Regions from separate parts of the Isoptericola hypogeus genome, predicted to be linked through region 1. Evidence: predicted binding sites of a transcription regulator. Region 1 holds the regulator's gene; each other region holds the start of a gene.

Evidence for each region. Region 1 encodes LexA, which represses DNA repair genes until DNA is damaged. Its sites were predicted from a motif close to TCGAACANNTGTTCGA; they were not measured.
Region 2: ABD254_RS07690 (DUF222 domain-containing protein) is a predicted target of LexA. The motif match lies at 1,554-1,569, and genes of this name have one in related genera.
Region 3: ABD254_RS02320 (HNH endonuclease signature motif containing protein) is a predicted target of LexA. The motif match lies at 2,178-2,193, and genes of this name have one in related genera.
Region 4: recA (recombinase RecA) is a predicted target of LexA. The motif match lies at 1,534-1,549, and genes of this name have one in related genera.

What each region holds. Positions count from the first base shown of each region.
Region 1 covers NZ_BAAAPM010000006.1:13,541-16,849, forward strand. The annotation lists gene ABD254_RS15270 (ATP-dependent DNA helicase) at 1-462, shown strand, start outside; gene ABD254_RS15275 (L-lactate dehydrogenase) at 472-1,476, shown strand; gene lexA (transcriptional repressor LexA) at 1,503-2,261, opposite strand; gene ABD254_RS15285 (LysM peptidoglycan-binding domain-containing protein) at 2,565-2,894, shown strand; gene nrdR (transcriptional regulator NrdR) at 3,014-3,309, shown strand, end outside.
Region 2 covers NZ_BAAAPM010000003.1:1,201,131-1,204,439, reverse strand. The annotation lists gene ABD254_RS07690 (DUF222 domain-containing protein) at 1-1,520, opposite strand, end outside; gene ABD254_RS07685 (SRPBCC family protein) at 1,866-2,093, opposite strand; gene ABD254_RS07680 (thiamine pyrophosphate-binding protein) at 2,152-3,309, opposite strand, start outside.
Region 3 covers NZ_BAAAPM010000003.1:5,514-8,822, reverse strand. The annotation lists gene ettA (energy-dependent translational throttle protein EttA) at 1-164, shown strand, start outside; gene ABD254_RS02320 (HNH endonuclease signature motif containing protein) at 393-2,144, opposite strand; gene ABD254_RS02315 (phosphotransferase) at 2,445-3,309, shown strand, end outside.
Region 4 covers NZ_BAAAPM010000012.1:9,019-12,327, reverse strand. The annotation lists gene ABD254_RS21195 (regulatory protein RecX) at 1-213, opposite strand, end outside; gene recA (recombinase RecA) at 251-1,372, opposite strand; gene ABD254_RS21185 (MBL fold metallo-hydrolase) at 1,607-2,581, opposite strand; gene ABD254_RS21180 (alkaline phosphatase family protein) at 2,578-3,309, opposite strand, start outside.

The DNA.
Region 1 (3,309 bases):
GCCATGCGCGACCGGCTCGACGTCACCGTCCTGTGCCAGGGCGACGACCAGCTCCCGACCCTCGTGCGGCAGTTCGCGGACGACCCCGCCACCTGCCTCTTCGGCACCCTGTCCCTGTGGCAGGGCGTCGACGTGCCCGGCCCGGCGTGCCAGCTCGTGCTGATCGACCGGATCCCGTTCCCGCGCCCGGACGACCCGGTCAAGGCCGCCCGGGCCCGGGCGGTCGAGACGGCGGGCGGCAACGGGTTCATGCAGGTCTCCGCCACCCACGCGGCACTCCTGCTCGCGCAGGGGGCCGGGCGGCTGGTGCGTACGGCGGACGACCGGGGCGTGGTGGCCGTGCTCGACCCGCGGCTGGCCACCGCCCGCTACGGCACCTTCCTCACCCGCTCCATGCCGGACTTCTGGCCGACCACCGACAGCGACCTCGTCCGCGCTGCGCTGCGCCGCCTCGACACTTAGCCTGGAACCGTGCCCGCACCCACCCCCGAAAACACGTCTGGATCCGGTCGCGACGCGCGTGGTGCCCGCACCACGACGAAGCTCGCGATCGTCGGGGCGGGCGCCGTCGGCGCGACGCTCGCGTACGCGGCGCTCGCCCGCGGCGCCGCCCGGACGGTGGCCCTCATGGACGTCAACCGCGCCAAGGTCGAGGCCGAGGTGCTCGACCTTCGGCACGGCGGGATGTTCATCCCCCAGGCGGAGATCGAGGGCTCCGACGACGTGGAGGTCTGCCGTGGGGCGGACGTCGTCGCCGTCACGGCCGGGGCGAAGCAGGAGCCCGGGCAGTCCCGCCTCGACCTCGCGGAGGCGACGGTCGCGCTGACCCGCAAGATCCTGCCGGGCCTGGTCGAGGTCGCCCCGGACGCCGTGTTCCTCATGGTGACGAACCCCGTCGACGTGGTCACGTATGCCGCACAGCAGGTCAGCGGCCTGCCCCACGAGCGCGTGCTCGGCAGCGGCACCGTGCTCGACTCCTCGCGGCTGCGGGACTCCGTCGCGCGGCACTGCGGGGTCGCGGTCGGCAACGTGCACGCCAACATCGCGGGGGAGCACGGCGACTCGGAGATCGTGCTCTGGAGCTCGGCCACCATCGCCGGCGTGCCGCTGCTCGACTGGCGTCCGTTCCGGGGGCACGAGCCGCTGGACGCCGCGGCTCGGGAGCGCATCGCGAGCGACGTCGTGACCTCGGCCTACCGCGTGATCGCGGGCAAGGGTGCGACGAACTACGCGGTGGGCCTGGCCGCGACGCGCATCATCGAGGCGATCCTCAACGACGAGCACCGCGTGATGTCCGTGTCGTCACGGCTCGACGGGTTCTACGGGATCAGCGACGTCTGCCTGTCCGTGCCCTCGCTCGTCGACCGTCGGGGCGTCGCGGAGACCATCGACACGCCGTTGTCGGACGACGAGGTCGCAGGCCTGCGCGCGTCGGCCCGGAGCATGCGCGAGGTGCAGGCCCGCCTCGGCATCTGAGGCGGCCCGCACGGCCCCGCGCGCCGTCAGAGGCTGCGCAGCACCGCCACGACGCGACCGAGCACCTGGGCCGCGTCGCCCTCGATCGGGCTGTACGCGCTGTTCTGGGGCAGCAGCCAGACGTGCCCGTCCGCCTGCTTGAAGGTCTTCACCGTCGCCTCGCCGTCGATCATCGCGGCCACGACCTCGCCGTTCTCCGCGACCGGCTGGCGGCGCACGACCACCCAGTCCCCGTCGCAGATCGCGGCGTCGATCATCGAGTCGCCGGCCACCTTCAGCAGGAAGAGCTCGCCGTCGCCGACCACCTGCCGGGGGAGGGGAAACACGTCCTCCACGACCTGCTCGGCCAGGATCGGTCCGCCCGCGGCGATGCGGCCCACGAGCGGCACGTACAGGGGAGGCGGCGCCTCTCCGTCGGCCGGGAGCCCCGGTGCACCCTTCGTGAGGGAGGACGCGCCGCCGTAGTCCGCCGGTCCGGCGCCCGTGCCCGGCGCATCCGGGTCGACGACCTCGATGGCACGCGGCCGGTTCGGGTCGCGACGCAGGTAGCCCTTGCGCTCGAGCGTGGTGAGCTGGTGCTTGACCGACGACGGGCTCGCGAGCCCGACGGCCTCGCCGATCTCGCGCATCGTCGGCGGATACCCGCGGGTGTCCACGGAGACGCGGATGGTCTCCAGCACCCGCCGCTGGCGCGGCGTCAGGCGATCGGCGCCCGGCGCGAGCTCGCTCACCGAGGCCAGGGCGGGGCCCGTCGCCCCGGCCGCCTCGTCCCGTCCGCTCGTCATGACGTTCTCCCGTCCTCCGACGTCGCGGCCCGCCCCGACGGGCCCTGAAATCCGACAAACCTTCCATCGCGCTGGAACCACTCTAGGTCAGATCGCCCCGCGCATCAAACATCTGTTCGACAAACGCTCGACCGTGTCGCACTCCTGTGCTACACCTTGGTACAGGCGTTCGACGAACGGGTGTTCGACATCGACGAATCGACTCGGACGGATCGACGCCGACGGCTCGACACAGGAACCTTCGACACGGCGTGGCCGCCCGACGGGCGATGGCCGCACCGACGCGACGAGAGGACCACCATCATGGCCAGCACCGTCTCCGCCCCCGGGCCCCTCGGCCTCGGCGGCCTCCGGCTCACCCGGCGCGGGCGAGCCGTGGTCGTCCTCGTCGCCGTCCTGGTCGCCGCTGCGGCCGGGCTCGTCGGTCAGCGCGCCGTCGCCGGCACGCCTGGCGGCCCCCTGGAGGTCCGGCTGCACACCGTGGCGCCGGGAGAGTCGCTGTGGGAGTACGCGCGGGGTCTCGCGAGCACCGACGAGGACGTGCGCGACGTCGTGGTGGACCTCCAGGAGCTGAACGAGCTCGAGTCGGCAGACCTCCAGGTGGGGCAGGTGGTGCTGCTGCCGCAGGAGTGAGACGTCGGGAAGGTCCGCTCGGGGCCCCGCCGCAGGGCGGCGTGTTGCGCAGGGCGCGGGTCGCCGCCTACGTTGTCGGCAGCCGGGCGCCGGTCCGGCACCGAGCCCAGGAGTACCCGATGCACTGCCCGTTCTGCAGACACGCGGACTCGCGCGTCGTCGACTCCCGGACGTCCGACGACGGCACCACCATCCGCCGTCGTCGACAGTGCCCGTCGTGCCAGCGGCGCTTCACCACGATCGAGACGGCGAGCCTCTCGGTCGTCAAGCGGTCCGGTGCGACCGAGCCCTTCAGCCGGGACAAGATCGTCTCCGGCGTGCGGAAGGCCTGTCAGGGTCGCCCGGTGAGCGCCGACGACCTTGCCCTGCTCGCACAGAAGGTGGAGGAGACGCTCCGGGGGACCGGCAGCCCCGA
Region 2 (3,309 bases), on a different contig from region 1:
TGCTTCAGGGTGTGATGTCTGCGGCACAGGTGGGCCAGGTTCTGCGCGTCGGTGGGGCCGCCGTCGACCCAGGCGAGGGTGTGGTCGACGTCGCAGCTGCGTGCGGGGATGCGGCAGCCGGGGAAGCGGCAGGTGACGTCGCGCTGGGTGAGGAAGGCGCGCAGGTCGGCGGGCACGACGTAGCTACGCCGGTCCACGGTGAGCATGGCCCCGGTGACGGGGTCGGTGAGGATGCGCCGCAGCGTCGGGGCGTGGGCGGCGAGCTGTCTGGCGGTCTCCGGGTCGAGGGGGATGGCGCCGTCCAGGATCGCGGAGTCCTCGCTGGTGCCGGTCAGGGTGGTGATCGGCACGGTCACGTGCACGACGGGGCGCACGCTGCGCGCGAGCGTGGCCAGCGGGTCCGGTGGCGCGCACGAGGGCGTGTTGTCCGGCAGCCCGGAGGTCAGCGCGTCCTTCGAGGAGTCGGGGATCGGCGACGCGGTCGGTGCGGTGTTCTCGCCGGATTGCATCCCGCCCGGTGACGGCGTTTGCGCCGCGCCCGGCGGCGACGGTGGTGTCGCGCCCGCCGTACCCAGGGGTTCCGTGCCGGGTGGCGCCCCGGATGCTGCGCCTGGTGAGGTGTCCGGTGAGCTGCCCGCCGTCGACTGTGCCTCCACGCGAGCGGCATTGGCCGCCGCGGCGCCTGCAGAGTCGTCGTCGGCGCACTCGCCGATGTCGGCGCGCTCGAATGTGTCGGCGGCGTGTTGCGAAGCACTTGCCTCGGTGCTGCCGGTGCTGCCGCCTGTGTCGTCGAGCAGGAGCGCGGTCAGGGTGGCGGCGCGTAGCTGCCCGATGCCGCGGGGGTCGCCGCCGGTCTTGGCGCGGGTGGCGGTGCGGGTGAGGCGGTCGTGCACGGCGTGCGCGACGGGTGCGGGCAGGTGCGCGGTGAGCCAGGACATGCCGTCCTTGCCGTCGTCGACCCACACGTCGGCCTTCAGCTTGGCGGCCTCGTGCCGGACCTCGGCGGGCACGGGGTGCAGCAGGTCGCGGGCCGCGCGGGCCAGGGCGCCGAACTTCGCCGCGGTCACCTCCGGGGCGCGGTGCAGCACGACCGCTTCGATCTCGGCCACGGCGTGGGCGGGCAGGTCGGCCACGGCCTCGACCAGGACGGCCGCGTGCCGGTAGCTGATCCGCCCGGTGCACAACGCGTCGAGGGTGGCCCTGGCGCGCCGGGTCAGGACCTGCGCGTCGGACAGCAGGGTGGAGGCCGAGGCCTCGCCGATCCCCAGCGCGCACGCGACCTCTGCCGCCAACGCCCGGTGAGCGACGGACGAACGCCGTATCGCCGGCGCGGTCGCGACCCGCGGGACCTCCAGGTCGAGCATCGTCTCCGGGGCGGTCTCGGTCGCGGCGAGCACCTCGGCCAGCGCCACGGTGCGGCGTCCCAGGGCGGCGTTCGCGGCCGTCTGCTCGTCCGCTGCCCGGCCCAGCGCAGCATCCAGCACCAGTTGTGCTGCTGCGGTGCCCGGCGTCCGTGCCATGCGACAAGTCAACCAGGAGCCACCGACAAAAACTCGAACAGGTGTGCGAAGAATGGCGTGCCTTGTGGACGGCCGCCGCGGGCGACCCGGCTGATCGAATCGGCCTCCGCAACAGAGCCGCGGCGACGCTCGAGGGGCACGCGCCGTACCCGCGTCGGTCGAGGTCAGCGAATCTTCGGGGCCGAGCTCGGCGAGGCGCCGGAGGACGGTGTCGCGCCACCTCGGGCCCATCCGCTCGCATGCATCGCGCGGACGTGTGTCGTCGAGGTCGAATCCGGAGTGCTCGAGCAGGAGCCGGGCCCGTGGCCCTCGGCGACCAGTCTCCAGGTCAGGGTCCAGTCGCCGTCAAACGTGTACGCGAACCGGTCGTGCGGGAGGACTCCGCCACCCTGCACGGATCGAGCCGAAGCCGGGCATCTCCAGGTGGAACCCGTGGCCGAGGTCTTCGGCGACATCGCTCTCCGCCCACCACTGCGCGTGCAGCTCGGGCTCGGTGAGGGCGCGCCAGACCGTGGCGGGCGGGGCGTCGAGGACCTGGTCGACGGTGACGGCGCCGGTGCGGCAGCAGGTCATGAAGGGTCTTCCCCGTGCTCGAGGACGTCGCGCGGAGGTCGTTGCTGGTCGAGCGCACCTACCGGCTGAGGTTCACCCGCAGGATCTCCTCCTGGTAGGGGGCGACGACGGTGGGCGAGACGCGGCAGTCGAGCATGAGGAACCGGCGCTGGTCGACGGGCTCGGAGGTCCACGACGCGAGGCGGTCGAGGTCCGCGAGCGAGCGCACGACGACGCCCTCCGCGCCGACGGCGGCGGCGAGCGCCGCGAAGTCCGTCTCGGGGATGCGCATCGGCTCCTCGGCCAGTCCCTGCCGCCCGTACACGTGCACCTCGGCGCCGTAGACGGCGTCGTTCCACACGACCGCGACGCCGCGGCCGCCGGCGGTGCGCACGGCGGTCTCGAGGTCGGCGAGCGCCATGAGCCCGCCCCCGTCGCCGGTGGTGAGCACGACGGCGTCCTCGGGTCGCGCGGCCGCGGCGCCGGCGACGCTGGGGAAGCCGAGCCCGATGGACTGGTAGGCCGTGCCGACCATCATCATCCGGTCGGGCGACGCGACGGGCCAGTACATGTTGGCCCAGCCGATGAAGTGGCCGCCGTCGGAGACGACGACCCGGTCGTCGGGCAGCAGCGCCCCGAGGCGGTGCGCCACCGTGCGGGGGTCCAGACGTCCGTCGCTCGCGAGCCCGTCCGCGGGGCCGGTCTCGTAGGCGCGGGCGGCGGCGACGTCCACCGACTCGCGCCAGCCGGACGGCGCCGCTCCGAGGCCGCGCAGCTCCTCCAGGAGCGCGCGCGCCACGAGAGCGGCGTCGCCGCGGACGAACCCGCCGACGTGCCGGTGCGTCGCGGCAGGGGCGACGTCGACCTGGACGACGCGGGTGCCGGGGGAGAACAGGTCGCCGAAGCGCATCGTGAACTGGTTGAGCGACGCGCCCAGCACGACGGCCACGTTCGCCTCGCGCACCAGCGCCATCGCGCCCTCGGCGCCGAAGCCGCCCGCGACGCCGAGGTCGTACCGGCCGTCGGGGAAGACGCCGCGGCCGAGCGCGGTCGTGGCGGTCAGCGCCCCGGTCGCGGCGGCGAGCTCGCCGAGCGTCTCGCCCGCGCCGGCAAGCCAGGCCCCGCGCCCCGCGAGCAGCAACGGGCGCTGGGCGCCGGCGAGTGCACGGGCGAGGTCGCTGATCGCGGCCGCGTCGAACGGCCCCGCGGGGGCCAGCGGCCCGGGCAGCGCCGGCTC
Region 3 (3,309 bases), on a different contig from region 1:
TCGCGACGCACATCCTCGCCTACGAGGGCACCGAGGAGGACCCGGCGAACTGGTACTGGTTCGAGGGCAACTTCGCCTCGTACGAGGAGAACAAGGTCGAGCGGCTGGGCGCCGACGCCGCCCGCCCGCACCGCGTGACCTACCGCAAGCTCACGCGCGACTGAGGTCCTTGGCACCCCTGCCCCGTGGCAGGGGAGAGCGCCCGTCCTGACCGAGTGTCGGGGCGGGCGCTTCGTCGTGCCGCCGACCATTCCGCTGGCTGAGCCTGTCGAAGCCCTCGCCGGTTGGGCCCGTCGCGACCGATCGCGGCGACGCCGGCACGTGTACTGGCGCTACAGCGCCCCAGCACGCTCCTGCGCTGCTTACGCGGGTCCGTGGTGACGTCCGGCCCATCAGAAGGGTGGTGTCGTGTCGTCGCGACGGGTTGTGTCGCTCGTGGTGGACGGGTCCCCGCCGGCCGTGGCAGCCGCTGTGGGCTCGCCGGCGTCTGTCGGGAGGTCCGCGGCCGCGGGGCGTGTTTCGCCGACCAGGGCCCGTGCCTCGGCGGTCCATTCGTCGAGGAGTCCGACGGTGTGGTCGGCGCTGCCGGGGGTGGTGAGGTAGGTGCGGCCGCGGGGTGAGGTCCAGGCCAGGACGCCGGCGTCGAGCTGTTCGACGGCCCACCGGGACTCGTGCTTCAGGGTGTGGTGCTTGCGGCACAGATGGGCCAGGTTGCCCGCGTCGGTGGTGCCGCCGTCGACCCAGGCAGTCGTGTGGTCGACGTCGCAGCGGCGTGCGGGGATGCGGCAGCCGGGGAAGCGGCAGGTGACGTCGCGCAGGGTGAGGAAGGCGCGCAGGTCGGCGGGCACGACGTAGCTACGCCGGTCCACGGTGAGCATGGCCCCGGTGACGGGGTCGGTGAGGATGCGCCGCAGCGTCGGGGCGTGGGCGGCGAGCTGTCGTGCGGTCTCCGCATCGAGGGGGATGGCGCCATCCAGGGTCGCGGAGTCCTCGCTGGTGCCGGTCAGGGTGGTGATCGGGACCGTGACGTGCACGACGGGTCGGATGCTGCGCGCCAGCGCAGCGAGCGGGTCGGGCGGGCCGGGCGGGCCGGGCGGGCCGGGCGGGACGGTTGGGCCGGATAGACCTGGTGGGTCGGGTGGGTCGGACACCGGTCCGTGCGTTGCTCCGCCGGGAACGCGATCATCGAAGCCGCCGTCCGTGCCACCGTCCGCGGTGCCTCCGTGCGCTGTCGCGCCGTGCACTGTGCCGTCGATTCCGTCGTCGACTCCACCGTCGGCCCGGCCGGCGACTCCGCCGGCGACTCCGCCGTCGACCAGGCCGGCGACCAGGCCGGCGACCTCGCCCACGATCGCGCCCTGGCCGTCAAGCCGGGTATCGACCCCGCCGTTCACCGCGCCGTCCTCCACACCGTCGAGCAGGAGTGCACTGAGGGTGGCGGCGCGTAGCTGCCCGATGCCGCGGGGGTCGCCGGCGGTCTTGGCGCGGGTGGCGGTGCGGGTGAGGCGGTCGTGCACGGCGTGGGCGACGGGTGCGGGCAGGTGCGCGGTGAGCCAGGACATGCCGTCCTTGCCGTCGTCGACCCACACGTCGGCCTTCAGGTTCGCGGCCTCGTGCCGGACCTCGGCGGGCACGGGGTGCAGCAGGTCGCGGGCCGCGCGGGCCAGGGCGCCGAACTTCGCCGCGGTCACCTCCGGGGCGCGGTGCAGCACGACCGCTTCGATCTCGGCCACGGCGTGGGCGGGCAGGTCGGCCACGGCCTCGACCAGGACGGCCGTGTGCCGGTAGCTGATCCGCCCGGCACACAACGCGTCGAGGGTGGCCCTGGCGCGCCGGGTCAGGACCTGCGCGTCGGACAGCAGGGTGGAGGCCGAGGCCTCGCCGATCCCCAGCGCGCACGCGACCTCTGCCGCCAACGCCCGGTGAGCGACGGAAGAACGCCGTACCGCCGACGCGGTCGCGACCCGCGGGACGTCGAGGTCGAGCATCGTCTCCGGGGCTGCCTCGGTCGCGGCGAGTACCTCGGCCAGCGCCACGGTGCGCCGTCCCGCGGCAGCATTCATCGCCGTCTGCTCGTCCGCCGCCCGACCCAGCGCAGCGTCCAGCACGAGTTGTGCTGCTGCGGTGCCCGGCGTCCGTGCCATGCGACAAGTCAACCAGGAGCCACCGACACCCGGTCGAACAGGCGTTCGACCCGGAGCTGAGGCTGAGACGGCACGTTCGATTGCTGGAGACCGGCTCACCCGCGCTCGCTGGCGAGCATCGGGGACCTGAACTCCCGCGCGGTGCACGACGTCGTCCACGGTGGGCTGGCAGTGCGGGGCGCCTGAGCCATGACCACGACCCCGGACGGCGAAAGCGCTGGCCCGGGACGGAGCGACGACCACGACCCCGGACGGCAAATGGGCTGGTCCGGCGGGGGGCACGCGGGCAGGATCCTCCGCATGAGCACCGCCGTGCCGAGCCGCACCCGGCCCACCTGGCCCGAGCTGCCGGCGCCCGTGCGCGCTGCGGTCGAGGCGCGGATCGGCATGCCGGTGACCGGGTGGACCAGCCACGACGGCGGGTACTCGCCGGGCCTGGCCTCGACGCTGCGCACCGGTGAGGGCACCCTGTTCGTCAAGGCCGTCCACACCGGGCACGAGTTCGCGGCCCGGCTGTATCGCGAAGAGGCGCGCCGTGCCGCGCTGCTGCCCGCCGGCCTCCCGACGCCGCGGTTCCGCTGGTCCCTGGAGGTCCCGGCCGACGAGTTCCTGACCGGCGAGGGCGCGGCCGGCGGCGGGTGGGTGGCGCTCGCCTTCGACACGGCCGAGGCGCGGACGCCGCGCGTCCCATGGGTGGCCGACGAGCTCGACGCGGTCGTCGAGCTCGCGACGAGGATCTCCGAGCACGAGGTGGTGCCTGGCGCGCTGCCCGACCTCGGGACCGAGCTGCCGACCGACCGCACGAGACTCCTCGCCGCCGAGCTGCCGGCCGGGCTCGCGACCTACGACCCGTGGCTGGCCGAGCACCTGGACCGGCTGGCCGCGCTCGAGGCCGACGCCCTCGCCGCGGTCGCAGGCACCTCCCTGGTGCACGGCGACCTGCGCGGCGACAACGCGCTGCTGATCGACGGCCCGCTGATCGACGGCCCGCTGGTCGACGGCCGGCTGACTCGCGACCAGGCTCGCCGGGGCATCCGAGCGCTCGCTGTCGACTGGCCCAACGCGGCCCGGGGCGCCGCGTTCTGCGACCGGGTCGGCATGCTGCCCGCCACCCACGTCGAGGGCGGCCCGCCCCCCGAGGAGGTCCTGAGCCGCCGTCCGCTGC
Region 4 (3,309 bases), on a different contig from region 1:
GGGACGGCGACGTCGCTCGCGACGGCCACCCGCACCCTGAGGGTCATCGGCGTCGTCGGACCCGTCGTGGCCGTCCGAACCGTGGCCGTCCGAACCGTGGCCGTCCGAACCGTGGCCGTCCGAACCGTGGCCGTCCGGGCCCTGGGCGCCCTCGCCGCCGTACGACGTTCCCGCACCCACGGACGACCGCGGGCGGCCGCGACGCTTCCCCACGCCGCGACCGCCAACGCCCACCGTCATACGAGCCCCATCAGAACGGGGCCTTCTTTCCCTTGGCCGCGCCCTTGGCCGCCGGAGCCGCCGCAGCGACGGCTCCCGTCAGCTCGGCCGGCGCCGCACCGTCCGCTGCGACGCCCTCGGCCGGCGCATCCAGCTTGGCTCCGACGCCCAGCTTCTCCTTGATGCGCTTGTCGATCTCGTTGGCGAGGTCGGGGTTGTCGCGCAGGAACGCGCGCGCGTTCTCCTTGCCCTGCCCGAGCTGGTCGCCCTCGTAGGTGAACCACGAGCCGGACTTGCGCACGAAGCCGTGCTCCACGCCCATGTCGATGAGGCTGCCCTCGCGCGAGATGCCCACGCCGTAGAGGATGTCGAACTCCGCCAGCTTGAACGGCGGGGCCATCTTGTTCTTCACGACCTTGACCTTGGTCCGGTTGCCGACGGGCTCCGTGCCCTCCTTGAGGGTCTCGATCCGTCGGATGTCCAGGCGCACCGAGGCGTAGAACTTCAGCGCCTTGCCACCGGTCGTCGTCTCCGGGGAGCCGAAGAACACGCCGATCTTCTCGCGCAGCTGGTTGATGAAGATCGCCGTCGTGCCCGACGCGCTGAGCGCACCCGTGATCTTGCGCAGCGCCTGCGACATCAGGCGGGCCTGAAGGCCGACGTGGCTGTCGCCCATCTCGCCCTCGATCTCGGCCTTGGGCACGAGCGCCGCCACGGAGTCGATGACGATGATGTCGAGCGCGCCGGAGCGGATCAGCATGTCCATGATCTCCAGCGCCTGCTCGCCGGTGTCCGGCTGCGACACCAGCAGGGCGTCGGTGTCGACGCCGAGCTTCTTGGCGTACTCCGGGTCCAGGGCGTGCTCGGCGTCGACGAACGCCGCGATGCCGCCGTTCTTCTGGGCGTTGGCCACGGCGTGCAGCGCGACGGTCGTCTTGCCGGAGGACTCCGGGCCGTAGATCTCGACGATGCGGCCGCGCGGGAGGCCACCGATGCCGAGCGCGACGTCGAGCGCGATCGAGCCGGTGGGGATGACCTCCACCGGAGCGCGACCCTCGTCGCCGAGGCGCATGATCGAGCCCTTGCCGAAGCTGCGATCGATCTGGGCGAGCGCGGCCTCGAGGGCCTTCTCGCGGTCTGCCGGTGCAGGCATGTCGGTCACCTTTGCGTTCTGGGCGCGGCGGCTGCGCGCCGGCGTTCGTGGCTGCGTGCTCATGTTGTTGCCGACCGTACGTGCCGCCACCGACAACGCCCGGAGTGACCGGGCGAGCTGGGGACGACGCCGAACGGAACCCGTCTGTGGACACACTCTCACCGAACAGGTGTTCGACGCCAGCTACGCCGCCCCGGGCGTGTCGCACCTCACGCCCGGCCCGGGTTCTCGGCCTCAAGGCCGTCCCCGGGCCCCGCCGGCGTTCTCGGCCTGCGGCCCGTCTCCCGCCTCGCCCCACGACTCGCCCGGCCGCAGCACGACCGCCGACGCCCGGGGCGCGGCCCGGCGCAGCGCCGCCGCGAACGCGACTCCCGCGTGGTCCATCCAGCCCGGCGGCAGGTACCGGCCGCCCGGCGCGTGCAGCGTGCCCCAGTGCACGGGGATCGCGACGCGGGCGCCCACCTCCGCGCACACCTCCGCGGCCGCCGCAGGGCCGAGGTGGCCACCGGACAGCCGCGGCCCCCACCCCGACACCGGCACGAGCGCGACGTCGACCCGCCCTCCCGCCAGGTCGCGCACCCGCCCGACGGCCGGGAATCGTTCCGTGTCGCCGACCGCCCAGACGGTCGGCCCGGGTGCGCCGCCGGCGAACGCCGCGGCGCGCACCAGGTGCCCGACCGCGGCGTTCGGGCGGTGCGGCATCGGCCGGTGCCCGTGCACCGCGGGGGTGAGGCGCACCTGCGCCCCCGCGACGTCGTGCCACTCCCCCTCGTGCCAGCCCCCGGCGTGCCACCCCCCGTCCCCGTGCGTCACCGCGTCGTGCCAGGCGCCCTCCAGCCCCACCCCACGCAGCCCCTTGCCGCGCAGCCACCGCGCGTTGGCGGGGGCCGCGAGCACCGGGACGTCCCCCAGCAGCCGCAGCGAGCGCAGCTCGGCGTGATCGTGGTGCAGGTGGGAGACGAGCGCGGCGTCGGCGCCGCCCCACGCCTCCGGGGCAGGCTGGTCCCCCCGCCGGCGCAGCATCCCGGCGTGGCGCCCCAGCAGCGGGTCCGTGACGAGCCGCGTCGTCCGCCCGTCCGCACCCGTCAGGTCGATCACGACCGTGGAGTGCCCCAACCACGTCACCCGCACGGCGGTGCGGCCGCCGGAGCCGCCGTCAGCGCCGCCGTCGGAGCCGCCGGCAGAGCGGCCGTCGCGCGGCGCCGTCACAGCCCCTCCCGCAGCCCGAGGCCGTCCAGCCACGCGACCAGCCGCCGGTGCACCGTCTCGGCGCCCACCAGCATGCGGGCGCCGTCGACGTCCTCGCGCTCGTCGTCGGGTACCTCGAGGTCGGCCGGGTGCACCAGGACGGCCTCGCTCTGCGCCCCGCCGAGCCCGCCGTGCGAGCCGACCAGGCCCTCGAAGGCGTGCACCCGGCCCATGGGATCGAGGGCCGAGACCAGCACGAGGTCGCCCGCGTCGTCGAGCCCCGCCACGCGCAGCAGGTCCGCCCGCGCCCGCGCGCCATAGCCGGCGAGCGGGTCGCGGCCCCTGACCCAGCCACCCACCAGCCCCCGCGTGCCGTCGCGGCCGTGCGCGACCACCTCGTCGCCCTCACGCACGACGACGATCCCGACCGCCGGGTTCGCCAGCAGGCCCGGGACCAGGGCCGGCCAGCGCCGGGACACCCGGACGCCGTCCGGCCGCCCGGGTTCGCGGCAGAACCACACCATGCCCAGGTTGCCCGACCCGATCACCGCGACCTCCGGGACCTCCTCGCCGGCCGACGGGCCTGCCGACGCCCGGCCGCGGGCCGGCTCCCGGTCCGGGCCGACGAGCACGCGCGCGTCCCCCTTGCGCTCGCCGCGCATCGCGTTGAGGGCGGCGTTCGCGGGACCCCACGACTCGCTCTCGCCGGCGGCGCGCCCGGTCGCCTCGCGCCCCTCGGCGCGGTCCTG